DNA from 2 places in the Oceanobacillus iheyensis HTE831 genome. Region 2 is predicted to be linked to the other one. Evidence: predicted binding sites of a transcription regulator. Region 2 holds the regulator's gene; the other holds the start of a gene.
The links. The regulator LexA, encoded in region 2, represses DNA repair genes until DNA is damaged. The targets are predictions, from matches to a motif close to CGAACATATGTTCG.
Positions count from the first base shown of each region.

Region 1: the regulator LexA is predicted to act here: its motif matches at 1,555-1,568, upstream of uvrB (excinuclease ABC subunit UvrB).

Region 1 covers NC_004193.1:2,543,734-2,547,958, reverse strand. The annotation lists gene OB_RS12780 (PDZ domain-containing protein) at 25-1,215, shown strand; gene uvrB (excinuclease ABC subunit UvrB) at 1,624-3,606, shown strand; gene uvrA (excinuclease ABC subunit UvrA) at 3,614-4,225, shown strand, end outside.
Region 2 covers NC_004193.1:1,708,372-1,712,596, forward strand. The annotation lists gene OB_RS18790 (peptidoglycan DD-metalloendopeptidase family protein) at 32-871, shown strand; partial or broken gene OB_RS08615 (manganese catalase family protein) at 977-1,807, opposite strand; gene OB_RS08620 (hypothetical protein) at 1,950-2,210, opposite strand; gene lexA (transcriptional repressor LexA) at 2,346-2,969, opposite strand; gene OB_RS08630 (YneB family resolvase-like protein) at 3,259-3,897, shown strand; gene OB_RS08635 (DUF896 domain-containing protein) at 3,981-4,214, shown strand.

The DNA.
Region 1 (4,225 bases), 840 kb from region 2:
AGGCATAGTAAAGTAGGTGACGATATGGTAGAGACTTGGTTATTAGAAGGAGCAAAATCAGTCGGCAGGTTTTTTGTGAACCCGACTTTATATTGGTTTATTTTTATTTTGACAGTAGCTAGCTATTTTCGTATAAAAAGAGAGAGACAAGACTTTGGAATAAAAGTTTACCAGAAATTTATCGAGTGGAAAGGAACGTCAGCTGTTTCTTTAATCACAGGGTTGGTCTTATCAGTTATTATAGTTGGTACTGGCATGGTATTTTCTTATGAAGTATTAATTTTATTAGCAATAGTAACAATTATACTTAGTATTAGCACAAAATTTTCACTGTTGTCACCGAGTTATATTATTGGAATGACTTTTTTGCTGTTATTAGTTATACCTCCTTTGTTAGAAATGCAAACTCAGCTAAATTATAGTTTTGACTATGGTCTAAGCTTTAAATCATTAGCAATAATAGGTGCTTTGTTACTTTTTAGTGAATCCATTTTAATTCAACGAATTCAAAAACAATCAACATTCCCGCGAATATCACTTAGTGACAGAGGTATATGGGTAGGTCAACACCAAGTGAAAAGATTAGCTTTAATTCCGTTACTTGTATTAGTTCCAGAAGGGCTTATTACTTCTTTTGCCCCTTGGTGGCCTTATTTATCTGTTGGTGAAACATCGCTCGGCTTAGCTCTTGTTCCTTTTATAATCGGATTTGATTATACCGCAAAAGGGCATTATCATTTGGATGCTATAAAAAAAGTCTCAAAAGCGAATTATATGTTAGCGAGTGTAATTTTAATGATCGCTGTAGCAGGCGTATTTGTTCCTTATTTATCACTGACTTCAATAATTTTAGCTATTATTGGTAAAGAATATTTAAATTATCGTTATAGAGAGGGAGATAGACTTCGTCGTCCTTATTATCAGCCACATGATCAAGGACTACGAGTAGTCGGCGTGTTACCTAATAGTCCAGCTCATAGACTTGAAATTTCTCCTGGTGAATCTATCTATCGAGTCAACGGTCGAAAAGTAACAAATAGTCAAAGCTTTTATGAGGCACTACAAGGTAACGGTGCATTTATTAAATTAGAAATACTTGATTATCAACAGGAGATTAGGCTCGTTCAAGGATCACTATATGAAGGAGAGCACCATGCATTAGGGTTACTTTTCCCTAAGGAACCGTTTAAACAGAAACAAAAGCAAACAGGCTAATGAAGAAGAAAGAGAATAGGATTAGTATGAACGAACAATAATGGAGGGTATATGTAAATATATCCAACGTATTGTTCGTTTTACCTTTTATAACAGTTAATAAGAAGTTATATATATAAGTCAATATAATAATGGTCAAATTTTGATTAAAAGACGAATGATTATTACGAATATCAATGTTTGGATTATAGGAATTCTTGGCTTTAATTGTAATGAAAGACGGTAACGACTCCTGCAGGAATTCTCCTTGAAGCGAAATAATTCATGCAATTCGATTGGTATGATATGATTTCCATTATACTTAAATGGGTAGAATATAAGATAGGATAAATCAAAAAACGAATACTTGTTCGTTTTTTTATAAAGAGATATAATAGATATTAGCTCGAAAAGAACGGAGGCATTGTTGTGAAGGAGAAATTTGAATTAGTATCTGCTTATGATCCAGCTGGTGATCAACCCAATGCAATAAATGAGATAACGAAAAAGGTATTAGCTGGTCAACGCCATCAAACATTGCTAGGTGCTACAGGTACCGGAAAGACATTTACAATGTCCAATGTTGTAAAAGAGATAAATCGTCCGACGTTAGTAATTGCGCATAATAAAACATTAGCTGGACAGCTATACAGTGAGTTTAAAGAGTTTTTTCCAAATAATGCTGTAGAATACTTTGTTAGCTATTATGATTATTATCAACCAGAGGCATATGTACCGTCTACAGATACATTTATTGAGAAAGATGCGAGTATCAATGATGAAATTGATAAATTACGACATTCCGCAACATCAGCATTGTTTGAGAGACAAGATGTATTAATTGTAGCAAGTGTGTCATGTATTTATGGTTTAGGTAATCCGGAAGAATATAAGAGTCAAGTGTTGTCGTTACGAATGGGAATGGAAAAAGATCGTGACCAATTGCTTCGTGATTTAGTAGAAGTTCAGTATGCTAGAAATGATATTAATTTCCAACGTGGTACATTTCGAGTTCGCGGTGATTCTGTAGAGATTATCCCAGCGTCCCATGAAGAATATTGTATCCGTGTAGAATTTTTTGGTGATGAAATTGACCGTATACGTGAAGTTGATGCACTAACCGGTGAAATAATCGGTGATCGAGAACATGTAGCCATTTTTCCAGCTTCTCACTTTGTTACGAGAGAAGAAAAAATGAAAATTGCTATTCAAAATATAGAAAAAGAACTTGAGGAACAACTAAAAGAAATGCGTGATAATGGGAAGTTATTAGAAGCACAACGATTAGAGCAACGCACCAATTATGATTTAGAAATGATGCGTGAAATGGGGTTTTGTTCAGGGATTGAGAATTATTCAAGACACTTGACATTACGTGGACCTGGAGCGGTACCCTATACATTATTGGATTTCTTTCCGGAGGATTTTCTAGTAATTATTGATGAATCGCACGTAACCCTCCCTCAGATTCGTGGAATGTTCAATGGGGACCAAGCCCGTAAACAAGTGCTTGTTGATCATGGTTTTCGTTTGCCGTCTGCCATGGATAATCGTCCGCTTCGCTTTCAAGAGTTTGAAGATAAAACAAAACAGTTGGTTTATGTTTCAGCGACTCCAGGCCCATATGAACTTGAACATTCGCCTGAAATGACAGAACAAATTATTCGACCTACTGGTTTATTAGATCCAAAAGTTGAGGTGCGCCCAATTGAAGGACAAATTGATAATCTAATAGAAGAAATTCGTATTCGAATGGAAAAGAATGAGCGAGTATTGATCACGACACTAACCAAAAAAATGTCGGAAGATTTAACTGATTATTTGAAAGAAATTGGTATGAAAGTGGCATATTTGCACTCCGAAATTAAAACCTTAGAACGTATAGAAGTGATTCGTGATTTACGAGTAGGAAAATTTGATGTGTTAGTAGGCATCAACTTATTAAGAGAAGGTTTAGATATACCTGAAGTATCGCTTGTTTCAATTTTAGATGCCGATAAAGAAGGATTTTTACGTTCAGAACGATCGCTTATTCAAACGATGGGGCGTGCTGCACGTAACGAAAATGGAAAAGTAATCATGTATGCAGATAAAATGACGGACTCGATGAAAAAAGCAATTGATGAGACGAATCGACGTCGAACAATACAAACAGAATATAATGAACAACATGGTATTACGCCTAAAACGATTCGGAAAGAAGTTCGAGATGTTATTAAAGCAACGACTGCTGCAGAAGAAACAGAATCATATGAACCGAAAACGAAACAGATTAACAAAATGACGAAAAAAGAGAGAGAAAAAGTAATTGAACAAATGGAAAACGAGATGAAGCAAGCAGCAAAAGATCTTGATTTTGAGAAAGCAGCAGAATTAAGAGATGTCATTTTGGAACTAAAAGCGGAAGGATGATTTTGGAATGCAAAGTAAGTCTATAAAAATTCAAGGAGCACGAACTCATAATTTAAAGGATATCGATATTGATATCCCTAAAAATAAATTAGTAGTACTAACAGGATTATCTGGTTCAGGTAAGTCTTCGCTTGCATTTGATACCATTTATGCAGAAGGACAACGTAGATATGTAGAATCATTATCTTCCTATGCACGTCAATTTTTAGGACAAATGGATAAGCCAGACGTAGACGTTATTGAAGGTCTGTCTCCAGCAATATCTATTGACCAAAAAACGACAAGTAAAAACCCAAGATCGACGGTCGGAACAGTTACGGAGATTTATGATTATTTACGTCTGTTATATGCAAGGGTAGGAAGGCCGACATGTCCAAATCATGGTATTGAAATTAGTTCACAGACGGTCCAACAAATGGTTGATCGTATATTAGAGTACCCGGAACGTACAAAACTTCAAATTCTTGCACCTGTTGTATCAGGAAGAAAAGGCGAGCATGTAAAAATTCTAGAGAACCTAAAACAAGAAGGTTATGTTCGTATTCGTGTAGATAATGAAATGCGTGAAGTTACAGATGATATTCAATTAGAAAAGAATAAAAAGCATTCGATTGAGGTA
Region 2 (4,225 bases):
ATATAAATACTAGAAAAGGGAGGAGAATTATATGCCATTTCGAGATTACCGGGTAACATCTCCATTTGGATTTAGAAGAGACGTGTGGTCAGGAATTGGATTTACTTTTCATACAGGAATAGACTTAGTTAAATCTCATAAAGCAAATATTCAAGCATTTACAGAAGGAAAAGTCATTTTTGCTGGTATGGGTAGGACTGGTACTGGCTTAGGTGGATTTGGAATTGTTGTACTTCTTCAAGATAAAAATAACCGAGGCCAATTATATGCTCATTTGGATAGTGTCTCCGTACAGCCTGGTCAGTTTGTGAAAAAAGGGCAAGTAATAGGTAAACAAGGTGATACAGGAAATGTAACCGGTTCCCATTTGCACTATGAAGTACGTAAAAAAGCCGAGAGTCAACCACCTTATGGTTGGACATCTGATAGAGTAAATAATTGTTTAGACCCTACGAAATATTTACAAAAATTTAGTGATAACAAGACAATTATGGAAGATATTCAAACTGGATTGAATCGGAAATATGATACAGGTTTAGCGGTTGATGGAATAGCTGGTCCATTAACAATTAAAGCAGCAATCAAAGGTTATCAAATAGAATTAAATAAGCAATTCAATGCAAATTTAACAGTTGATGGTATATGGGGACAGAAAACTAAATCTGCTACAGTAACAATAGCAAGTGGTGCTAAAGGAAATATTACATGGATACTTCAAGCAATGCTTTATATTAATGGAGAAGATCCTAAAGGGTTAGATGGTATTTTTGGCGATAATACAAATAATGCAGTGAGATCTTTTCAACAAAAAGAAAGTATTTTAGTTGACGGGAAAGCAGGAAAAGTAACTTGGGAGAAATTATTCCTGTAACTTTAATATAAATCAATAAACATCAAAGTTAAGGGGATTTTAACTTTGATGTTTATTGATTTCGTGATTTCGTATAAACATTGAATACTATACTTAAGGAGGTTTTTACATTTTAGATGGTGGAGTATTGTAATATAGTGGGGGAGCTGGTGGTAATTTAGGTGCACCTCCCCAAAAAACTGGTTCGCTTACATATTTATATTCTCCTCTTCCATCAAAACTTGGGCCATGTGCCCATCTACCTTTTTTACTTTCTTCGCCTTCTGAGAAATTAAATAGTGTATACGACACTTCTTGAAACTCTTTTGATCTAGAGAAAGTTGAAGGGACAACAATATCATTCTCCCTTTCTTCAAGTTCTCGTATTGCAGCAAACCATTGATTTTGATGATAAGTATCTCTTGCAATTAGGAAGGATAACAAATCTCTTACACCTGGATCATCTGTCATATTATATAAACGAGTAACTTGTAATCTTCCCTGTGACTCGGCTGTAAGGTTAGCACGAAAGTCCGCTAGTAAATTCCCGCTGGAAATAATGAAATTTGCAGACCAGCGATTTCCATTACTATCAGCTGGCATAGCGCCAAGTCAACTAACAATAGCATGTTGTGGGTTGGAACCACCTAATATAGCTGCTAAAGCAGGATCTGTGTCATAAGCATTTTTCTGCGTTTCAAATGGTGCATCGTTTAATAATCGAGCAATCATTGTAGCTAACATTTCTACGTGCCCAATTTCTTCTGTTCCAATATCAAATAACAAATCGCGATATTTTGGTTCTGCTCTAGAGTTAAACCCCTGGAATAAATATTGCATCATTACACTAATTTCCCCATATTGTCCACCGAGTACTTCTTGTAATTTTCTAGCAAATACAGGATCAGGTTTGCTTGGTTTTGCTTCGAATTGCAATTCTTTAAAATGATAAAACAAAGATTATTCCTCCCTCCATGTAATAACCAATTAAGTATATGCAGATAAAAAGTCTGACATTCTTATACTAAACAGATTCTTACACTATTTGATTTATGTATTAGAGAGAGGTTGAATAAGATATATAATATAAGTATATTTTTTATAAAATGAAGACAGTGATCTGGTACCATAAAGCAAGCACGATTAATAATCCGGATGACCCTAACTTAAGTATATTTTCTTTTGACTTTATATTTTTTGTTTCTAATACTTCTAACGTTGTAACAATAATTAAGATAATACATAAGAAAGGTAATGTTAAGAAATCGATATATTTGGTTAAATAATAAATACCTAGTACCATTGCTATGACAGCAGTGGGAATATAAAACCATCTTCGTTGGTAGAATTTATCTGACATTTGATCTCACTCCTCCTATTCTCTAATATTAGGATATTAGTTTGATTGCAAATTTATGTACAAACTATGTAGATGAATAATTCTTTGCATATAAAAAAAGAGTTTAGCTATAGAATTTTAGCTAAACTCTTTTTTTTAATGTATATTTCGATATAATCCAATCACTTTTCCAAGGATTGTTACATTATCATAAAATAATGGTTCCATTGTGGCATTTTCTGGTTGAAGTCGAATACGATTTTCTTCTTTAAAGAATCGTTTTACTGTTGCTTCATTCTCCTCGGTCATCGCTACAACTATTTCTCCATTCACTGCTGTGTTCTGTTGTTTAACAATTACCATGTCTCCATCTAATATGCCTGCCTCAATCATACTTTCACCATCAATTACAAGTACAAATACATTATCGTCAGGACCGGCACTTGAACTTGGAATTGGGACGAACTCTTCAATATTTTCAACAGCTGTAATTGGTATCCCTGCCGTTACTTTACCAATTACAGGTGCATACCGTGCCTCATCTTTTGGTAGTTGTTGCTCCATTTCTAAATCAATAATTTCAATTGCTCTTGGTTTAGTAGGATCTCTTCTTATATATCCTTTATTTTCCAATCTCTCTAAATGTCCGTGGACAGTTGAACTGGAAGCGAGTCCGACTGCTACGGCAATTTCTCGAACTGATGGTGGATATCCTTTTAACTTAACTTCGCTTTTAATGAAGTCAAAGATCATTTGTTGTCTTTTTGATAGTTTTGTCATCAAACGTTCACCTCTAGCATAGGTTTTTATTAATGATAGTTTATCATTTTACTATAAAATAAGCAAACACTCGTTCTAATTTTTTGTTGACAAGATCATATGTTCGGTATATACTTTTAATCAAATAAGAACAATTGTTCTGCAAACGGAGGAAAGGGGCTTTGAAATCATGCTAAAGAAAATTTACTAGAACCGATGCTTTCTATGTGGTAGCATTTGCCTTTAGCGCTCGCTTTTTTATATTTCTCTATGGTAACGAGCGGTTAATTGAAACAGGAGGAAGTTAGGATTGAAAGCAGTAGTATATTGTCGAGTTAGTACGGATAAACATACCCAAGAGTCATCCCTAATACGCCAACGAGAGGAATTGCAAACATTAGCAAGTAAGCTAGACTTTACGATTGTTGATTGTATCGAAGAACAAGCAAGCGGATACGATATCGAACGGGAAGGACTTTTTCAACTTCTTGAATATTTTTCCAGTAAAGAAGCGGATTGTTTATGTATTCAAGATGAAACTCGATTAGGGAGAGGGAATACAAAAATTGCACTTTTTCATCAATTAGGCAAACTGAATATTCCTATCTACACAGTTGCTCACGAAGGTGAGTTAGTATTAAATGAAGCGGATTCGATGGTATTACAAATTGTGGGTATTGTAGAAGAATACCAGAGAAAAATACAAAATATGAAAATAAAAAGAGGAATGCGAAGAGCGGTACGCGAGGGATATCGGCCGGAAAAAAATCTGAAACAAATCGACCAGTCTCCCGGTAGAGATCGATCCGAACTACCTATAGAAGAAATTGTTCGATTAAGACAAAACGAGCTAACATTTAATGAAATTACAAAGGTACTAAATGGTTTAGGTTACAACGTTTCGAAAGCTACTGTACACCGTAGATACCAAGAATATCAAAATACTTGAATCTGAAATCCAGGTAGAGTACGATAAAAGTCAGGATGTGAAATCCTGTCTTTTTTTATTTTAATTGCGGGGAGGTAGACACCATGTTATCTAAGGATAAGTTAGATAGAATTAATGTTTTGTCTAAAAAGTCCAAAGAAGAAGGATTAACAACTGAAGAAAAAGCAGAGCAGAAAAAACTTCGTGAAGAATATTTAAAGAATGTACGAAGCTCTTTCAAAAACCAGTTAAGTACAGTGACCGTTTTAGATCCAGAAGGTAAAGACGTTACTCCCCAAAAGCTTCGTGATTACCAAGATCGAAACAAAAAACATTAAATTCTATTAGT